3 regions of the Halobacillus sp. GSS1 genome follow, and region 1 is predicted to be linked to each of the others. Evidence: riboswitches for the same ligand, from Rfam matches in the RefSeq annotation. Region 1 holds a riboswitch; each other region holds the start of a gene.
What was found. Region 1 has a riboswitch for S-adenosylmethionine ahead of J0K78_RS14415 (methionine ABC transporter ATP-binding protein). Riboswitches for the same ligand answer to the same signal wherever they lie in the genome.

Region 1 (4,234 bases):
CATGACTAGCGTCGTGCCCTCTTCTACATCTTCCAGGTTTTCATACTTTTGAGAATAAACTCCGATCGGCTCAATGTGGATACCACCGAGGTTTGCAAAGTCATATCCTTTCTCTTCTTCTTGAGTCTCCATATAAGGGATCGTTTGGAAATAGTTTGCATCGATTCGACCTTCATCTAAGTCTTGGTTCGGTAAAATATAATCCTGATATTCTTCAATCTCTAATGTGATTCCTTTTTCTTCGAGCATAGGTTTTGCTTTTTCAAGAACTTCAGCGTGAGGAACACTAGTAGCTCCTACCTTAATCTCTTTGGTTCCATCCTCACCTTCAGATCCTGATGAAGTTTCCTCCTCATTCGATGACCCGCAAGCTGCGAGAACAAGGATAAATAATACGGCGATTAAACTCGTCCAGATTTTTTTCATTTTTTATTCTCTCCCTTTCTTTATTTTATCTTTATCTTTTATCCAATTTCCGTGAGATCGCATCTCCGATGAATTGGAATATAAACACAATCAATATGATTAAAATGGTACAGATAAATACAACATCAAAATTACTTCTTTGGAAGCCGTAGAAATAGGCGAAGTCGCCAAGTCCACCTGATCCAATTGCACCTGCTACTGCGGTGTATCCAATCAATGCGATCGCTGTTACAGTAATTCCCGATATAAGCGCTGGCATCGATTCCGGGAGTAATACTTTAAAAATGATGGTCGAGTACTTCGCTCCCATAGATTTTGCGGCTTCCACAACACCTTTATCGACTTCTTTCAAAGCAATTTCCACTAAACGGGCATAGAATGGAGCTCCACCAATAATTAGTGCAGGTAGCGCTGCTTGAGGCCCTCGAATAGTTCCAATCAGAAAATCAGTAAACGGGAACAACAATAAAATGAGAATGATAAAAGGAATCGCTCTAAATATGTTAACGATAGAGGCAGTGATCCAATTCAATGTTTTGTTTGCCCAAAGACCCCCAGGGCCGGTCAAATAAAGAAGCAGGCCCAATAGTAAACCTAAAACAAACGTACCCGCGACAGATACCAGAGTCATGTAGAGGGTTTCATTTGTAGCTGTAATCATGTCTTCCATTCTTACGTTCGGGAACCATTCATTAAACATGTGGATTCACCTCCACTTCTACAGATGTTGACCCAATATAATCAATGGCACGCTCGACTTCTTTTTGATTTCCATCAAACTGTACAAACATTGTTCCATACGCACCCTTTTGCGTCTGGGTGATTTTCCCATGCAGAATGTTGACATCTACTTCAAACTTCCTGGATAAATCGCTGATGAGTGCTTGATTTGTACTTTCTCCGACAAAGTGAAGGCGTATAATTTCTCCAGATCGGTAATTATCTTTGATCAACTGCAGGGAGGTCTCTTTTTCCGGATCTCCCATCACCTGATCCACAAACTTCTTCGTTACCGGTTTTTGAGGATGAAGAAAGACATCCAAGACTTCCCCTTGCTCCACAATCTTCCCTTCTTCCATAACCGCCACCTGATGACAAATTTTGCGTATTACATGCATTTCATGTGTAATCAGAACGATTGTAAGGCCGAGCTTTTCATTAATATCCACAAGAAGATCAAGAATCGAATCCGTGGTCTCTGGGTCCAAGGCGGATGTAGCTTCATCACACAAAAGAACTTTAGGGTTGTTTGCAAGTGCTCTGGCTATCCCCACCCTCTGCTTTTGTCCGCCACTCAATTGGGATGGATAAGAACCTCCACGTCCTTTCAACCCCACCAATTCAATCAATTCATCGACTCGTTTCTGCCTTTCAGCTTTAGGGATCCCGGCAATTTCCAATGGAAAAGCGATATTATCATGAACGGTTCGCGACCAAAGCAAGTTGAAATGTTGGAAGATCATTCCGATTTCTTGTCTTGCCAACCTTAATTTTCCTTTGCTTAAAGAAGTGAGTTCCTGATCATCGACAAGAATGCTTCCTTCTGTGGGGTCTTCCAACCGGTTCAGTAAACGAATAAATGTACTTTTACCGGCACCGCTATAGCCGATCACCCCATAAATTTCCCCTTTGTTAATGTTAAGACTTAAATCATCCACAGCTCGTACATCCTGATCTTTCGTGTGGAATATCTTTGATAGTCCTTTAATTGTAATCATGATGATTTCCCTCCACTTCCAAAAAAACGCCGCTCTGTTATGAGAACAGAGCGGCGTTTTTAATCTTACCTAAAAATCTGTTCTCTCATCTGTCAAAGTTTTTCACTTTGCAGGAATTGGCACCTGAGCAAAATAGTTCTGCCGGTTGCCGGGCATCATCGGGCCAGTCCCTCCGCCACTCTGGATAAGAGATTTTAGTCTATTAAATTATTATCACTTTAACTCGTTTAAGTAGCACAAAGAGGATTTTAGCACCGTACGAATTTTGTGTCAACTCCAAAACAGATTGTTCAGAAAATAAAGTCGATCAAAAATAAAAAAAAACGATCAATTATAAACCAAAACATCAAATATTCACGCGATTTACACAATAAAAAAATCCCTTCTTTAATAGAAGAGATTGATCGCGTTTACATTTCTCATCTATCAAAGTCAAAGACTTCGCAGGATTTAGCACCGTACAGTCTACCTGCCGGTTGCCGGGCATCGTCGGGCCAGTCCCTCCGCCACTCTGGATAAGTGAAGATGTCGATATGAAATTAATAATTATGTTAGCATGGGACATAGATTAGCGTCAATCCATAACTTCGCCAGATACAAAGGAGAATGACATTGAGTGAACAAGCCCCTTTATTTGAACTGCCTTATATTAACGATCAATCTTCAATCTATAAACTGGAAGACGACCTAGGGAAAGTTATTGTCTTGACCTTCTGGGCCTCCTGGTGTCCAGATTGCGGGAAAGATTTACCTATGAAAGAACAACTGTTCAAAACGATGGATCATGAAAAAGTAACGATGCTGACGATCAATGTTTCTGGAAGGGAACGGATGATAGAGGAAGGTCTCGAATTCACCGAAAAGTTTTTAATGCAGCCTACTCTTTCTGACGAAGGACGTTACGTTTATGACATGTACAATTGTGATGGCGTTCCTTCCACCATCATCATCAATCAACAAGGTAATATCCATGCGAATTTTGGTGATCAGTCCTCCTTCTTAGATATTGTAAGCAAACTAGGAGAAATCGTATGATATTCATGACTAGAAAAAACAGGGAAGACTCTGGAGAGTCTTCCCTGTTTTTTATTATAGAATAACTTCCAAACCATATTTAATAAGAGAAGTTTTCAATTCTACAGTAGTGGTCATTTCCTGGGAAATACATACACTATTCAACAAAACCAACGACTCTCTCATACATATAGGAGACAGATTGAAAAGCATATATCTTTTCCTCTACCTCCCCATCCCTCGTCACTAGCAGACATGGGACACTTTTAATCTTATAATACTGCATCCATTCAGGGTGCAGAGAAGCATTCATTTCCTTAAAAACTCCCCGATCAAAGACCGCTTCAAGTGTTGTAAGCATTTGACGTGCTAAATGACACGTTGCGCAAAAAGGGCTGTGAACGAAGGTGAGGGTCGTTTGTGGAGCATCAAAGTGCTTCTTTACTTCTGGTGATGTTTTTATTTCCTCCACAGCCATCCTCCTATATTAAATAAATCGATTTTACGTTGAAATGCCTACTAAGTAAGGCTCTTGCTAATTCAGCTTCCGGCGTAGCTGCTACTTCTCTGAAGGCCTTATCTATATAGATATGTTCGGCGTGAGGAAGCTCTTCCGTCAATTGTTTTCTTAATTTGTAGCCAGAGTCATCTTCATCCACGAGAATATACACGGTCCGATCATCTAAATTGTGATCAAAAATCATTTCTTCCATCCGCTCGATTCCTAAAGTCCCATGGGTGCAGATGATTTCAATATCTTCATCAAGAACCTTGTTCAACTTCTTTTTATCCGTGATTCCTTCAACAATGACGATTCGTTCTCCATCCATCTTCATCACCTACTATATAGAAACAGACCATGCCTGTCAGGCATGGTCTGAACATGATTAAGATCAAACGTGATCATGTCAGACAAGGTTTCTTAAAGCCCTGCCTGTCCAATGCACTATCCTTAGTCTTCATCAATCATTGCTTCATATTCTTCCGCGGTCATCAAATCATTGACCTTGGAGTTGTCACTTGGTTCAACAACAACCATCCAGGCTTTATCGTAAGGAGATTCATTAACAAATTCC
Region 2 (4,234 bases), on a different contig from region 1:
CGTCTTCCACTTTTGTAAAATGTCCGTCTTCATACACATTCAGTGCGGAAAGAGTAAACTCATCCCCTTCCATCGTTAAATCTGCCTGTGGTACGTTTTCAAAGATGATTAAATCCGATAATCCGCCATCTTCAGCGGCTTCCACCTTTGTACCCATCAACCACGATGGCAGCATCATACCCAGGGTCAGTGTAAAGATAAACATCCATTTCCCCGCCATTCTCATTCGCCATTCCTCCTTGATTTATCTATTTGTAAAAGGTGTCTTCCTATCCAAAAAGACCCTTTCGCAAAACGTTTTCTAAAAAAGCAGTTCTTCATAAAGTCGGTATAGGAGAAATATTGTTGTAAACGTTTACATTTTGTAATAAAAGCGTAACGGAAATAGATATAGTCGTCTATACCACTTAAGGCCCGAATCGTCCTTTTTCCCTTCTTTTTCCAAAGCTTTCCTACTATTCCAATCGACTCATTTTAAAATAATATGTCAACCTTTCTTGAAATTAATGTAAAAAAAGTACATAAAAAAAGGAACCTGGATCCAGGTTCCTTTCCCTCTTAAGAAGCACTCCTCATTACGGCTTTCCTTTTTTCTACTGTGAATTTCGGATATCTGAAAGCGATCGCTAAAAGACCGGCTGCAGCTGTGAGTAAAGGATAAATGCAAAACGGAACAATCGCGACAGGAGAAATACCAGCCACACCTGCCACTGCTAAAATCTGTCCACCATAAGGAATGATTCCCTGAACGGAACTGGCAAAGATATCGAGGATACTTGCGGAGCGACGCCCTTCGATGCCGTATTCATCAGAAATCTGTTTCGCCAGCGGGCCCGCTGTAATGATGGAAATCGTGTTGTTCGCAGTAGAAAAGTTGACGGCCGTCACAATCCCTGCAATACCAAGCTCCCCGCCACGATTCGAGTTCACTTTCCGACTCACGGCTTGTAATAGAAACTCTATCCCTCCATTTGCACGGATCAATTCCACAAGACCACCGAGCAAAATCGCTATCATTGCGAGCGTCTGCATATTCGTAAATCCATCCCCTACCATAGTGACGAACTCCATACCAGAAAACTTTCCAAGCAGAAGGCCGACACCTCCGGCGAAAACAATACCACCAATCAAAACATAAATGACATTCACTCCGGCAATCGCAAAGCCAAGCACGCCTAAGTAAGGTAAAATTTCTACAATGTTGTACGCGTAGTTTTCATCCAGGCTAGCCGAGGCATCCGCCGTCATTACAGCAAAAATAACGGCCGTGATGATGGCTGCTGGTAAAACGATAAAGAAATTTGCTTTGAACTTCTCTTTCATTTCCGTGCCTTGCGTACGGACAGCTGCAATGGTCGTATCTGAAATAACGGAAAGGTTGTCCCCAAACATTGCACCACTGACAATGGCACCCATGACCAGGGCAAGGCCAATGTCCGTCTGTTCTGCCACGCCTACGCCGATAGGGGCGAGGGCAACCACCGTACCTGTTGAGGTCCCCATGGAAATCGAGATGAAGCAGCCGATGACAAACAAACCGACGACCATCCAGCCTCCAGGGAGATAAGTCAAGCCGAGATTGACGGTGGATTCAACTGCTCCCATTCCGGATGCTACGGCAGCAAATGCGCCCGCCAGCAGGAAGATGATCACCATTAAAATGATGTTCGGGTGCCCTCCTCCTTTCGTCAACTGGGAAATTTTCGTTTGGAAATCCGTTTTCCGGTTCATGGCTAAGGCGAAGAGAATAGCTGCGAATAGGGCAACTAGAACGGGCATTTTATAAAAATCACCTGTGATGACCCCTGATCCGATGAAAAGCAAAATAAAGACCACAAATGGGATGAGTGCGAAAGCATTGCTGCTTGGTTTTGTCATGATTTGACCTCCTTTTTTATATAACTCATCAGAATAGTTGGTTTTATCCCGAGAAAAGTTCCTGATCCAAAAGAAGGCGGCCAACAAAAAAGAGCCTTCTTACAATAAGAAGGCTCTTGAAACGTATCCGTTCATTCCTTCTTATCTCTCAAGTGATCATCACTTGCTGGACTTAGCACCGGCCAACCGATGTTGGTGGTTGCTGAAGCTTCACAGGACCAGTTCCTCCGCTTCTCTTGATAAGAAATATTCAATTGAGTTAATGGTAACTTTACAATAAAAAAGATCCTCTGACAAGAGATTTTCAGAAAAATTGTTATCGATCGTAGCGCCCGATCATTTCCATCGCTTCTTCAGAAAGAGACGTGTCGATGGCATCATTGAAGTTAATATCTCCACTGATAGCACCGTTCGCATCATACATCTCGAACTGTTTCTTAATATCGTCAATAAACATTTCTCCGTTAGGGTCAAGCCCCGTCACACCGACTTTCTTCCAAACTTCTGCGTCCTTAAGCGCCGTATGTTTGGTCATGATATCAATCACTTCATCAAGACCTTCATCATGAAGGAACGCATCATTATAATCACGGACACCCTTCAGATAGGCAGCCATAAAACGTACAGAAACGTCGGTTTCTTTTTCGATGAAATCAGGGGATCCCAGCACCATCGCAATCTGTGCATCCGGAGCGAAATCTGTAGCGTCACCGAAACGAACGTGCAGGTTCTGTGCTTCTCCCTGAGTGATCAGTGGCTCGATCTGAAGAGCGGCATCAATCGATTTGTTCCCCATGGCCGCAAGCATGTTTCCAAAGTCAGACATGAGAACAAATTCGACATCGTCTTCTGTCAGACCGGCATGTTCAAGCATGCGCTGAAAAATATAATCATCCACAGCATTTCTCGATGAAACGGCAATCCGCTTTCCTTTCAAGTCGCTGTACTCTTTGATTTCATCCTGCAGATCTTCACGAATCACAAAACTGAAATAGGAGCTGCCATCGAAATAATGCCCTTTATCGGCAATGATCTTCACGTCAATCCCCTGGGCGATAGCATTGAAGAAGGAAGCCGTGGAAACACCACCGGCAATATCCACTTCCCCTGCTGCCAGAGCTGGAAGCATATCGTCACTATTGGCGAACGTTGTGAACTTGATATCAATGTTGTAATCGTCAAAGTACCCTTTTTCTTCAGCAATATAAAAGCCGGCCCCTGAAGCTGCTCCATCTTCAGCTATTACTACCGTCGCCTTCTTATCTAATGGAGCAAAATCACCGTCTGTGAGGCCACCGCTACCTGTATCTCCCCCGTCATCACTGGAGGAACACCCGAACAGCACAAAGATAATCAACAAAAAAGAAAACAGATGACATACTTTTTTCATCATGGGATTCCAATCCCCTCTCTTCCTCTATTTACGCGAACGCTGTACTTCTTCCTGAAGATGATTCCAAATCTCCACAAAATGCTCCGCCATCAAAGGGTCCGCCCGTACCTGCTCCATATTTCTCGGGCGCGGCAGATCAATCCGTTTTTCATCGATAATCGTGCCGGGCTGCGAGCTCATTAACAAAATCCGGTCGCTAAGTAGGAGCGCTTCATCTATGCTATGGGTAATAAATAAGACCGTTTTCTTCGTTTCTGACCATATATTTAAAAGTTCCTCCTGCAAAATGAATTTATTCTGCTCATCGAGCGCAGCAAAAGGTTCATCCATAAGGAGGATTTCCGGATCGTTCGCAAATGCTCTCGCAATGCTGACGCGCTGCTTCATCCCACCGGAAAGCTCTTTTGGATAGAGCTTGGCGAATTTCTCGAGCCCTACTTTATTCAAATAATAAGCGGTCCGCTCCTTGATTACATCTGCAGGCATGTGTCTCATCTTTAACCCGAAACTCACATTGCCTTCAACGGTCAACCATGGAATGACTCCTCTTTCCTGAAAAACCATCGACTGCAGCGGCCGTTCTTTTTTACTCTTTGCAATCGTGAAGGAGCCACCACTTGGTTTTTCTAACTCCGCCAGAATCCTTAACAGCGTCGTTTTCCCACAGCCGCTCGGCCCGACGAGACAGACGAATTCACCATCCGCAATATCAAGAGAAATCCCCTCTAAGGCCGTCACGCGGGTCTCTTTTTTATAAAAAACCTTTGTTAAATCCTGAATCGATATTTTAGCCTCCATCCCCTGTCGCTCCTTTCATCAGTTAGCGCCATGGCAGCAATTTGGCCTGCAGGCCCCGGAGAATGACCGAAAACAAATAGCCGAAGAACGAAATGAGCACAAGCCCGACAAACATTTCTTTCAACAAAAAAGCTTTATACGACGTCCAGATCAAATACCCGATCC
Region 3 (4,234 bases), on a different contig from region 1:
TCCTCAGTGATTTTTTCAATATCCACATCTGACTTGATGACTTCTTCTTCCTGTAGCACATAGCCTGCTCCAAGAACGGTTTCTGTCAACGCATTCCCTGGTACAGGATTCGATAAATCATTCCTTTCCAGACTCTTCTTCGCGACTTCCAAATCCAATCCCGCTTCTTCAGCAAGGATCTCTGCTGCTTTGCCTGGATTTTCAATCGTCCATTTTCTTGCTTTTTCATAAGCTTCAATGACCTGTTTGACGATTTCGGGATGCTCCTTGGCATAATCCGAGCGAACGTTTAATGTTCCGTAAGTATTGAACTCCGGCTTACGGTAGAAAAGTTCAGCGCCGCCCTCCAATTCATTCCGGGCCATATGAGGGTCGAGCCCTGCCCATGCATCAACATTTCCATTAGCCAGTGCCGTTGCTCCTTCAGGGTGCTGCAGGTTCACAAGCTCAATGTCATTCGTAGAAAGCCCGTGATCCTTAAGTGCGCGGACTAAGAAAATGTAAGGATCCGTTCCGAGCGTTGCCGCCACCTTCTTCCCTTTCAAATCTTCCACAGAAGATATTCCGGAATCAGGGTTCGTAACGAGTGCTGTCCATTCGGGCTTGGAATATAGATAAATGGATTCGACAGGAGCATTGTTCGCTTTTGCCATCAGAGCCGCTGCACCTGCGGTCGAACCGAAATCAATACTGCTGGAATTCAGGAATTCAAGAGCTTTGTTACTTCCCTGACTGAGGACCCATTCCACTTCGACCCCTTCATCTTTAAAGACTTCTTCGGCAAATCCCTGCTCTTTCAATACAAGACTCGTGGGAGAGTAATAGGCATAATCGAGCGTCACTTTGTCTGGTGAGCTACTCTCCCCTTCTGCATCTCCGGAACAACCCACCAAACCCACGGCTGCAAGTAACCCTATCGTCATGAATGTTTTCTTAAATCCCATCTTACACGCTCCTCTATGATATATTTTTAGATTTCACAGGCATACGTATCAATGGTTCCCCGTAAACGCTGGGCCTCTTTATACGTACACCGGTTATGAACGACTTCAAGTCCTGCTTCACTTGCAATCTGGGCCGCCTTCGGTGAGATGACACCTTCCTGGAGCCAAAAGACATCCGGCCTGATATCTGCCGCTTCTTTAGCAATTTCAATGGCTGCTTCAGGACTGCGAAACACTTGCACAACATCAACTTTAAATGGAATCGATCTCAGATCAGGATAGGCTTTCTCACCAAGGACTTCTGTTTCCCGTGGATTTACAGGGACGATTTGGTATCCCATCCTCTGCATTTTTCTAGCTAGGCGATGACTCGGACGTGAAGGCTTTCCACTCAATCCGACAACCGCCAAACGTTTGGGACGCGTTTCTCCATCTTCCTGGGTTTTGGAGGAGCTCAAGGCCCATTTGATGACACCTTCGTCATTTTCAGTAATCGCCGTTTGTTCCGTTTCCCTTCCGGTCGCTTTAGCAATGGCACGATCAAGATCGTTGATTAAATCTTTGCTCGATTCAAGCCCTATGGATAAGCGGATCAATTCCTCTGTCACTCCACTTGCAGCTAGATCTTCGACGGATAACTGCTGATGAGTCGTGGAAGCGGGATGGATAATTAACGATTTCGCATCTCCGACGTTTGCTACATGTGACCAGAGTGAAATGTTGTTGATCACTTGTCTCCCGGCTTCCCGTCCGCCTTTAATGCCAAAGTTAACGATAGAACCATATCCTCCTTCAAGATATCGAGTGGCCAACTCATGAGCCGGATGCGAGGGCAGGCCTGGATACGACACCCATTCCACATCGGGATGACCTTGTAAGTATTCTGCGATTTCCTGGGCATTGTCTCCATGCCGGGCGACACGCAAATGCAGTGTCTCCAAACCTTGCAATAACAAGAAGGCATTCTGAGGACTCAAACAAGAACCAAAGTCACGAAGCAGCTGGACACGCAATTTCGTGATATAAGCAAGCGTTCCGAAATCGGCGGTATAGACGATCCCGTTATAACTATCATCAGGCTCTGTGAAAACGGGATACTTGCCGTTGTCCCAATCGAACTGTCCCCCGTCTACGACAACTCCTCCAATGGCCGTTCCGTGGCCGCCGATCCATTTCGTTGCGGAATGGATGACAATATCGGCCCCGTATTCAATCGGCCGGCATGTATAAGGGGTGGCGAATGTATTATCAATCAAAAGCGGAAGGCCATGATCATGAGCGACTGAAGCTACCTTTTCAATATCCAGCACATGAAGACTTGGATTACCAATGGTTTCAGCGAAGACCGCTTTCGTTCGCTCTGTAATCGCTTTGCGGAAATTTTCCGGTTCCTCCGGATCAACAAAGTGAACTTTAATGCCATATCGCGGTAAAGTATTGGCGAATAAATTATAGGTGCCGCCATACAGGTTTGCCGCGGCAACCACTTCATCTCCAGATCCTGCGATATTCAGTATGGATAAGGCAATGGCTGACATCCCGGAAGCCGTCGCAACAGAAGCGACCCCACCTTCCAAGAGGGCCATCCTTTTTTCGAAAACATCAACGGTCGGGTTTCCGATCCGGGAATAGATGTTTCCAGGCTCATCAAGGGCAAATAGGCTCTGCGCATGTTCTGTGTCATGGAAAACATAAGAAGTCGTTTGATAAATCGGCACCGCCCGAGATCCCGTCGTTGGATCTGGTGATTGTCCTCCGTGTAAAGAAATCGTATCTACATCATAGCTTTCAAATGAATTTGTCATGATTGTTTCCTCCCCAAAAAAGTTTTCTATTCTTATAAAAATAGTTGGTTTTAAGCATGCATAAAGGGCCTGGATCTCTCTCCGAACAGCAAAAAACCCTCTTCCAAATAAGAAGAGGGTTTGTCATTTCGGTTCCTCCTCTTATCTGCCAGATCAATCTGATCTGTAGGACTTGGCACCTTTTCAAACCGTTGTTTGAAGGTTGCCGGGCTTCACAGGGCCTATTCCCTCAGCCTCTCTTGATAAGAGATGTATGCAGTTGATTGATTATGTTGTGAATTATAACGGATAAGAATCAGAAAAGTCAATCATTTTAAAAATTTAATTTTCTGAAGCTTCTATTGCCCTTCTCAGCTGATCGATAATATCTTCATGATCTTCAATTCCGATGGAAAGACGAATCACATAATCATTGATACCGATTTTCTCTCGTTCAGCGTTCGATAACGCACGGTGAGATGTACGGACAGGATAAGAAACAGTCGTTTCTACTCCCGCCAGCGTAGGAGCAATCTTCACCCATCCAAGTGACCGGAAGAATGCCTCTATGTCAATCGAATCATTAAGTTCGATGGTCACAATGGCTCCGTTTCCTTTTTCCGATACCTTATCAGGATAATAGACGGTCCGGACCGCGACATGGTCATTCAGGGCGGTTGCTACCTGTTTTGCATTGTATGATTGCTTCTTCATTCTAAGACCTAAAGTTTTGGCTCCGCGTTGAGTGAGCCATGCTTCGAACGGGCTTAGATTCGCTCCAAATGTGACAATCTTCTGGGTAGCGGCCTGAACCAAATCCTCATTCCCGACCAGCACTCCGCATGTCACATCACTGTGACCACCAATATATTTCGTCCCACTATGGACGACAAGATCGACGCCATGCGTGTACGGCTGCAATAAGTACGGGGTGGCGAACGTATTATCAACCATCGTTTTCACATTCTTTCGACGAGCAAGGTTGACTAATCCTTCTAAATCTTCCACACGCAAAAAAGGATTTGAAATCGATTCCGTATAGAGAAGCTTCGTTTGATCCGTCATCGCTTCTGAAACGTCGTCTAAATTTGAAAAAGAAACCATCGTTACATCGATGCCGAACGCAGGCAGTTCTTTGGTGATCAACTTGTGTGAACCTCCATAAACATCTTCTGCTGCAACGATATGATCCCCAGGTTTGGCAACCGCGAGAATGCCGGCAAGAATGGCTGACATTCCAGATGAAGATGCCACTCCAGCTGGTGCTTCTTCCAGTTCCGCAATGGTTCCTGCCAGTTCATCTGTATTAGGATTCCTCTCTCTTGTATATAGATAAGGGCTGTCTCCCTCATAATAACTTTCCAAATGATCCAAATCTTTGAAAGTAAAGGCGGACGTCTGGTAAATCGGGGTATTCTTGCTATTCGGGACAAGACGTTGATCCGCTTTATGGTGCACGATCCTCGTATCAAATGATGTATTCGTCATCGTTCGTCTCCTCTCTCT

Region 2: it holds a riboswitch for S-adenosylmethionine, as region 1 does, so the genes downstream of both, J0K78_RS11685 (Na+/H+ antiporter NhaC family protein) here and J0K78_RS14415 (methionine ABC transporter ATP-binding protein) in region 1, are expected to answer to the same signal.
Region 3: it holds a riboswitch for S-adenosylmethionine, as region 1 does, so the genes downstream of both, J0K78_RS18835 (PLP-dependent aspartate aminotransferase family protein) here and J0K78_RS14415 (methionine ABC transporter ATP-binding protein) in region 1, are expected to answer to the same signal.

Annotation. Positions count from the first base shown of each region.
Region 1 is NZ_JAFLHE010000008.1:42,553-46,786, reverse strand. Features, by position in the region: gene J0K78_RS14425 (MetQ/NlpA family ABC transporter substrate-binding protein) at 1-426, opposite strand, end outside; gene J0K78_RS14420 (methionine ABC transporter permease) at 458-1,126, opposite strand; gene J0K78_RS14415 (methionine ABC transporter ATP-binding protein) at 1,119-2,144, opposite strand; SAM riboswitch class I at 2,227-2,335, opposite strand; SAM riboswitch class I at 2,561-2,666, opposite strand; gene J0K78_RS14410 (TlpA family protein disulfide reductase) at 2,757-3,179, shown strand; gene J0K78_RS14405 (thioredoxin family protein) at 3,316-3,630, opposite strand; gene J0K78_RS14400 (toprim domain-containing protein) at 3,641-3,988, opposite strand; gene gcvH (glycine cleavage system protein GcvH) at 4,111-4,234, opposite strand, start outside.
Region 2 is NZ_JAFLHE010000004.1:302,524-306,757, reverse strand. Features, by position in the region: gene J0K78_RS11690 (glycoside hydrolase family 3 protein) at 1-226, opposite strand, end outside; gene J0K78_RS11685 (Na+/H+ antiporter NhaC family protein) at 559-1,962, opposite strand; SAM riboswitch class I at 2,017-2,124, opposite strand; gene J0K78_RS11680 (ABC transporter substrate-binding protein) at 2,195-3,268, opposite strand; gene J0K78_RS11675 (ABC transporter ATP-binding protein) at 3,296-4,069, opposite strand; gene J0K78_RS11670 (ABC transporter permease) at 4,092-4,234, opposite strand, start outside.
Region 3 is NZ_JAFLHE010000019.1:26,244-30,477, reverse strand. Features, by position in the region: gene J0K78_RS18840 (aliphatic sulfonate ABC transporter substrate-binding protein) at 1-944, opposite strand, end outside; gene J0K78_RS18835 (PLP-dependent aspartate aminotransferase family protein) at 971-2,749, opposite strand; SAM riboswitch class I at 2,888-2,998, opposite strand; gene J0K78_RS18830 (trans-sulfuration enzyme family protein) at 3,071-4,216, opposite strand.